2 linked regions of the Thermoclostridium stercorarium subsp. stercorarium DSM 8532 genome follow. The protein of the gene in region 2 interacts with the protein of the main gene of each other region in a pairwise test. Links are inferred from orthologs where the notes say so. Each region holds a gene or a part of one and is shown on either strand. Other genes may lie near its edges. The genes, in order: CST_RS01555 and CST_RS09870.

The links.
Region 1: the proteins of CST_RS09870 (region 2) and CST_RS01555 interact in binary tests that used the Escherichia coli proteins (3 or more experiments, as listed by UniProt). The link is inferred for Thermoclostridium stercorarium subsp. stercorarium DSM 8532 from one-to-one orthologs.

The regions. Positions count from the first base shown.
Region 1 is NC_020134.1:366,538-369,839, reverse strand. Bases 239-3,206 are described here. They hold CST_RS01555 (penicillin-binding transpeptidase domain-containing protein), read right to left. Parts: upstream 2,777-3,206; coding sequence 701-2,776; downstream 239-700. Other genes in these bases: mreD (rod shape-determining protein MreD), read right to left, coding at 2,794-3,206; minC (septum site-determining protein MinC), read right to left, coding at 239-635. Outside these bases: more of minC, read right to left, coding at 1-238; more of mreD, read right to left, coding at 3,207-3,302; rod shape-determining protein MreC, read right to left, coding at 3,296-3,302. UniProt on the Escherichia coli protein: Catalyzes cross-linking of the peptidoglycan cell wall. Responsible for the determination of the rod shape of the cell. Is probably required for lateral peptidoglycan synthesis and maintenance of the correct diameter during lateral and centripetal growth.
Region 2 is NC_020134.1:2,285,962-2,289,349, reverse strand. What follows is about bases 14-3,067. They hold CST_RS09870 (transglycosylase domain-containing protein), read right to left. Parts: upstream 2,754-3,067; coding sequence 273-2,753; downstream 14-272. Other genes in these bases: tyrS (tyrosine--tRNA ligase), read left to right, coding at 3,063-3,067; spo0A (sporulation transcription factor Spo0A), read left to right, coding at 14-169. Also shown: more of spo0A, read left to right, coding at 1-13; more of tyrS, read left to right, coding at 3,068-3,388. UniProt on the Escherichia coli protein: Cell wall formation. Synthesis of cross-linked peptidoglycan from the lipid intermediates.

The sequences.
Region 1 (3,302 bases), 1.9 Mb from region 2 along the record:
CTGACTACTGCAATTTCCGGCTGAATTTCCCCGTCTTCGTCGGTATCAGGACACCTTGTTATAATATCGCCGATACGCAGCTGTGTCGGGGCGAGTCTCAATGCCGCCACAAATGCATCTCTGTTACCGTCGGCCCCGGCATGTACCATTCCCCTGAGAGCCCCGAAAATAACTACATTGCCTGCAGCTACAATTTCGCTTCCGGGATTTACGTCACCTATTACCACCACATTTCCCTCAAACAGAATGCGCGTACCGCCCCGTACCGTTCCCCTTATAAACTTGCACGGACCTTCTTCGAGATCCTTGAAATAAATCCTGCGTAACGGCATGCCTGATATATTCTGAGGTTTCTCAATTTCCACCGGCGGCGGGACAACTTCATATTTCACGTCCTCAACCGTAACCGAACTGTTTTCCTGCATAACGTTTACAAGTCTTTTTTCTTCATCCGCACTGAGTTTTTTTCCACGGTATATCACTTTCAGTTTTGCGCCGCGGAAAAACCTTTCGGCAGCTTTTACTTTCATGGCAATCTGGTCCATGATCCGGTCTGTTTCCATTTCCTCCGGAATTGTAATAACCAGGCCCTCAGCAGTACCTTTAAATGAAATCACTTTTGCACCGTTTTCCATTTCATACCCTCTTTTTTTATAATTATCGGAGCATTAAGCTTTATATTAATTAAAGGCAGATGGCCTCAGTTTGCCTGATCCTTTAAGTTGAAGTACGCCATTAAAACATCCCTGGCTATTGGTGCCGTGAACGCACCTCTTACCCCCTTTTCGACAACAACGGCAACTGCAATTTCAGGATCGTCCGCCGGAGCATAACATACAAACAGCGCGTTGGAAGAATGCTTGCCTTTCAAAGCCGTTTCCGCCGTTCCCGTCTTGCCTGCAACCTCAAAGGGAAAATCCTTAAAGGCTGAAACCGCAGTTCCGTCCTGGGAATTTGCAACCGCGACCATTCCTTTCTTCACGGCCTTGATTGTTGATGCTTTTGCCCCGGTTTCCCTGTATTTTATTTCGGTTTCTTCCACATTACCTTGATAGTCCACTTTTTTCCTGACCAGGTGAGGTGTATACAGTTTTCCGCCGTTGGCGATACTCGCGACATAGTTTACAAGCTGAATGGGCGTAAAAGCATTGTATAACTGTCCAATGGACGCATTGCAGGTGTCTGCCGGCACCCAGCCTTCATTCAGATATTTCTTCTTATATTCCTTTGACGCAAGGGAACCTATATCCTCTGAAATTTCAATTCCGGTCTTGCTTCCAAAACCAAAATTTTTCGCCCATTTCACTATATTATCTATACCCGTCTCAAACCCGATCTGGAAAAAGAACATATTGCTGGACGTAGCAAGGGCCTTCTCGAGGTTTATCCATTTCTGGTCTCCTTCCGGGTTTGTCCATATTAATCCCCCGATTTCCTTCTTATACGGGCAGTAAATCACTGTTTCAGGCTCAATTACACCGCTTTCCAGTGCAGCTATGGCCACCAGCGGTTTATATGTCGAACCCGGAGCGTAAGCACCGTTACATGCTCTGTTTAATGTAATATTGTCCGGATTATTTAACAGATAGCTTATTTGTTCATAATCTCCTTCAAGAAAAACAGAAGGGTCAAAGGTGGGATAGCTGACCATTGCCAGTATTTCCCCTGTTTTAACGTCCATAGCCACAACGGCGCCTGCGTTTGCATCGTGGTAATTGTCCCTGTGATCGGTGTTTCTGATTATTTCTATATTCCTCTCCAGTGATTCCAGCGCAGTTTTCTGAAGATTCAAATCAATGGTCAGATAAATGTCCTTTCCCGGCGTTGGTGCAACTTCCACTTCATAAGACGCAAGCCTTCCCTCGGTGTCCACCTCTTTACGTATCTTTCCGTTGATTCCCCGCAGTTCCTGCTCCATAGCAAACTCTATGCCCGACACTCCCACAATGTCGTTTGGCGTATAACCAAGCTCGGGGTATTTTTGCGACCATTCCTCATAATACGAACCAATGTTTCCCATATACCCAAGTACATGGGCAATCACACTGGCATCGTAATATTCTCTGAAAGGTTTGGTAAATGTGCTGAAGCCGGGGAATTCACTGTTCCTTTCCTCAAGTACGCTTACCGTCTCAATGGATACGTCTTCGGCTATCAGCAGCGGATTTTCCAGTGTCGCGGGTTTAATCAGCATTTCATACCTTAACTCCATAATGCGGAATGCCTCTTCATCGGTATATTTCGGATCAATGCCGAAAGTCTTTTCCCGCATGTAATTGAAAACTTCCTTCGGACTTGCTTCCATCAACAGTTTCTCGTCCTCATCTCTTACGGAAATTTGTTTTATAAGGCCCTCCCTGTTAACCTTAAAAGTGTAATCATTTATATTGAAGATACTTCTGAGTGTGGATTTGTAGGTATCTCCGTTTTGTTCAAGAAGCTTGACGAATTTGTACAGCATTTCGTTTTTTTCATCACTGGGCATTTCGGTATCCACATATTCTATACAGTACCCCATCCTGTTTCCTGCAATGGGAATTCCGTTGCGATCGTAGATATTGCCACGGTTTGCATAAATAACCCCTCTGGTGACAATCCTTTTCGTTGAAGTGTCAAGATATTCCTGTCCGTTCACAATCTGCAAATTCACAAGATGGCGCAGAAAAACCGCACAGCACAGTATAATGATAATAAGATAGATTATATATCTTCTTTTTATGTCCTTAAGCTTCTTTTTCTCCTTTTCTTCCTCACTGAGATCGTACTTTCCGGCCACGTCGTCACCTCCTTAATTCATGTGCGGATAAGACTGTATTTGTCAATTTTTCTGTATACAAGCGAGACAAGCTTAAACACAGGATAAGAAAGTACTGCGTTGTATAAACATTCGGGAAGTATAAGCTTCGTAACAACAAACAGAAAATCTTCGTATCCTTTCAGGAAAAAAGTAATCAAATAGTATAACGTTTCTATCGCGAGAGTTGAAGTAAATGCGAAAAAAACCGGAATTAAAGGGTTTTCTTTGTATAATTTCGGATTTATCCGGGCTATAATAAAATTCGCCAGAAAAAAGCCCAAACCATACCATCCCACTGCCCTGCCGACAAGAATATCCATTCCGAGTCCTAACGCCAGTCCGGTAAATGCCGACTCCAAATCATTTCTCAGAAGGGCAACCGATACCGCTACAATCAAAAGCAGGTTGGGTCTTATTCCGTGTATCTCTATATACCCGAGAACTGTGCTCTGCAGAAGACACGCAACATATATTAAAGAAGTCACAATAAGGATTTTTTTAGTCA
Region 2 (3,388 bases):
TGAAAGGGCAATACGGAATGCTATACGCAAGGTATGGCAGGAAGGAAACAGAAATGAGTTAAGCAAATACTTCATATATTCCGAGAAAAGAAAAAATCATCCCCCGACCAATTCTGAGTTTATATCCACGATTGCGAACAAAATCAAACTTACATATCTTTCAAAATGAAAAATTATTTTGGGATAAATAAATTCCCTCATGACGGGCGGGAAATTTTATTCCCGGACCCGTTGTGAGGGAATTTTCGATCACAGTATTTGTCGTAATTTAATCAGTAAGGCGAGATGTTTTCGGTTTTGCTGTTCGCTGAAGCGCCTCCGTGTATTGTGCAGTATTCGCCTTCATATATTTCATAATACCAGTCCGCAGGATAAGGATCTGACGGGAACATAGGTTTATATTCCACGGGCCTGCGTATGAAAACTCTTTCCACCACCGTTTCAGGCGGGCAGTACTCGTTTGCAAGCATGGGTCTGCCGAACTCGTCCTTGCATAACGTACATACTTTTGCTTTATAGTGAACATCGCACTTATCGCCGTAATCCGGCTCAGTACCTTCAATGAAGTATTCCTCCACAACCCTTGAACCTCTTGGATCCTGCCTGCAAAGATCTGTTGCGAGTTTTCCTGAATCCTTGCATATTTGTCTTGTAACTATTTTCGGAGGTACGGATGAATAAAACGGCACTGCATCAAGCTTCTCATGGATTTTCGTCATTACTGCCTGCCATATTTTTCTCGCATTGGCTGATTCGGCTGAAACCATGGAAATAGGAACTTCTTTGTTGTCATAACCATACCATGTGGCCGCCACATAATATGGAGTCATACCGCAGAACCATCTGTCAATATTATTGTCCGATGTTCCTGTTTTCCCCGCTACCGGTATGGTCTGACCTTTGCCGTTTTTCACAACCAGACCTGCAGCCGTACCTTCGGTTACCACGTCCTGAAGAATATCGTTCATTATGAAGGCTGTCTGCTCAGAGTATACTTTTGTTCCCTTCGGGTTCTTTTCAAGTATCACATTGCCGTTTACGTCCTCGACTTTTGTGTAAAAATAAGGTTCCCAATAAACGCCCTTGTATGCAAACACAGTGAATGCTGATGCCATTTCCAGAGGGCTCATCTGATTCGTAAAGCCGCCCATTGCTATTGAAATTTTCCCTTCGTCTTCCCATCTTGGCAGCCCAACTTTTTCAAGGTAGGTCAGACCCACCTTGAAGGTGGTGTAATCCCTTAGCACGAGAGCGGCAATAACGTTACGTGATTGGGCGACAGCCTCTCGGATGGTTGTTAACCCGAAATTCTTTCTCTCCACATTCTGGGGATATAGTCTTGTTCTTTGTTTTTCGGGGATAGACGTATCATTAAGAAGCATATGCTGAGGTACGTCGTCAATAACTGTTGCGGCGGTTATACGTCCTGTTTCGATTCCGGGCGCATACACGAGGAGCGGCTTTATACTTGATCCGGGGGAACGCTTCATTTGCGTTGCCCTGTTAAAAACGCTTCCTTTCTTTTCGCCATATCCACCGTAAAGACCGCGCACAGCGCCAGTTTCAGGATCAATCACCACCATTGCGGCCTGCGGTGTTTCACCCCGTTTTTTTGCTTCCTCGTTTACCTGCGGGAAGTAAGTATCATCGGTAAATACCTCATCAAGGGCTTTTTGGACTTTCGGATCCATTGTGGTATATATTTTCAGCCCGGAATTGTAAATCATATCTTCGGCCGCTTGGGCGCTTATGCCTTTCTGTCCGCTTAAGTCTTTAATCACGGCTTTTACAACCTCGTCAACAAAATACGACTGATTGCTGTTTTTCGTGACTTTTCCTGCACTGGGGTTATAATTAAACTGTATTTCTTCCTGCATTGCCTGTTCATATTCGGCCTCGGTTATCATGCCCTGTTCGAGCATTAACCCGAGAATCATATGCGCCCTTTCGATGTTATTTTTTTTATTCTCTTCATTAACCGGGGCGTATTTTGACGGCCACTGGGTGATTCCGGCAAGACTTGCGCATTCGGCAAGAGAAAGTTCTCTTACGTCTTTTCCGTAATAAACCCGTGCCGCGGTTTCAATACCATATATCGTTCCTCCAAACGGGATTGTATTCAAGTATCTGGTAAGTATGTCTTCCTTTGACAGGCCTTCCCGTTCAAGCTTCAGTGCCTGCCACATTTCCTGAATTTTCCGTTTTATTGTAACATCATCTGCGCCGGTCAAATTTTTTACCATTTGCTGAGTAATGGTACTTCCGCCCTGGAAAGTGTGTTCACCTCTCAGATAAGACTTTGCGCTGTAGAATGCCGCGTATATGAATCTTTTAAAATCAACGCCCTTATGTTCCCAAAAACGCTTGTCTTCCACCGCTATATAGGCATTAATCAGGTTTTTGGGTATGTCCACGTAATCAATCCAGACGCGGTTTTCATTGCGTTTCAGTTCGGCAATAACGTTTCCCTCAATGTCATAAATAAAGGTATTGAATTTTGTCAATTGCAGATCACTGGCGCTGAGCTCGGGTGTGGTAACAATATATCCGTAAATAAGACCGGCACCAAGTCCGCCTACAATAGATCCTACCAGTATCAGAACAATAAGAATCAGTTTCAACGCCCCACCCAAAACCCTGAGAGCGTATAACAGTCCAGCAACTGCCTGATGCCGCTTTTTCGGAACGGCTGTTTCAGGATTTAGTTTGTTTCCCGTTTTAAAAAGTTTTTTACCTTTGTTTTTTCTTAACATTAGATTAAAAAACCTCATAATTTTTCCTCCCAAGAGGAATGCTTATTTTCGGAGAATTTTTTTAAAAACTGTTTAATTTTATACGGTTAAAAAAGGTAAAATATACAGGCAGGAAATATTTAAGGTCGGGTTTATCCGAATAGCACCCTCTAAAAGATGTTAATATTATAACATAAATTTATGAAGTCAAAAGTTTTTTTTCGATTACACTGGAACTTTGGGGAATAATTCATTATAATTGTTAAAAGTATATTTCTTAGTATGATTTCATTTTAAGTTAATATATGCAAATTTACAACCTATGAAAGGATGGGTAAATTGAGCAGGAATGTTTTTGATGTTTTGAAGGAACGGGGTTTTATTGCTCAGACTACGAATGAAGATAAAATACGCGAAATATTGGGCAGTCAGCAGGTTACTTTTTACATAGGTTTTGATCCCACTGCCGACAGCTTGCATGTGGGGCATCTTCTGCAGTTGATTGTGATGTCTCATATGCAGAAAGCAGGGCACAGGCCGATTGCAGTGCTCGGCGGCGGAACGGCGATGGTGGGAGATCCCAGCGGAAGAACAGATATGCGTCAAATGCTTACAAAAGAGCAGATTGATTATAATGCGAGCCGGTTTAAGGTCCA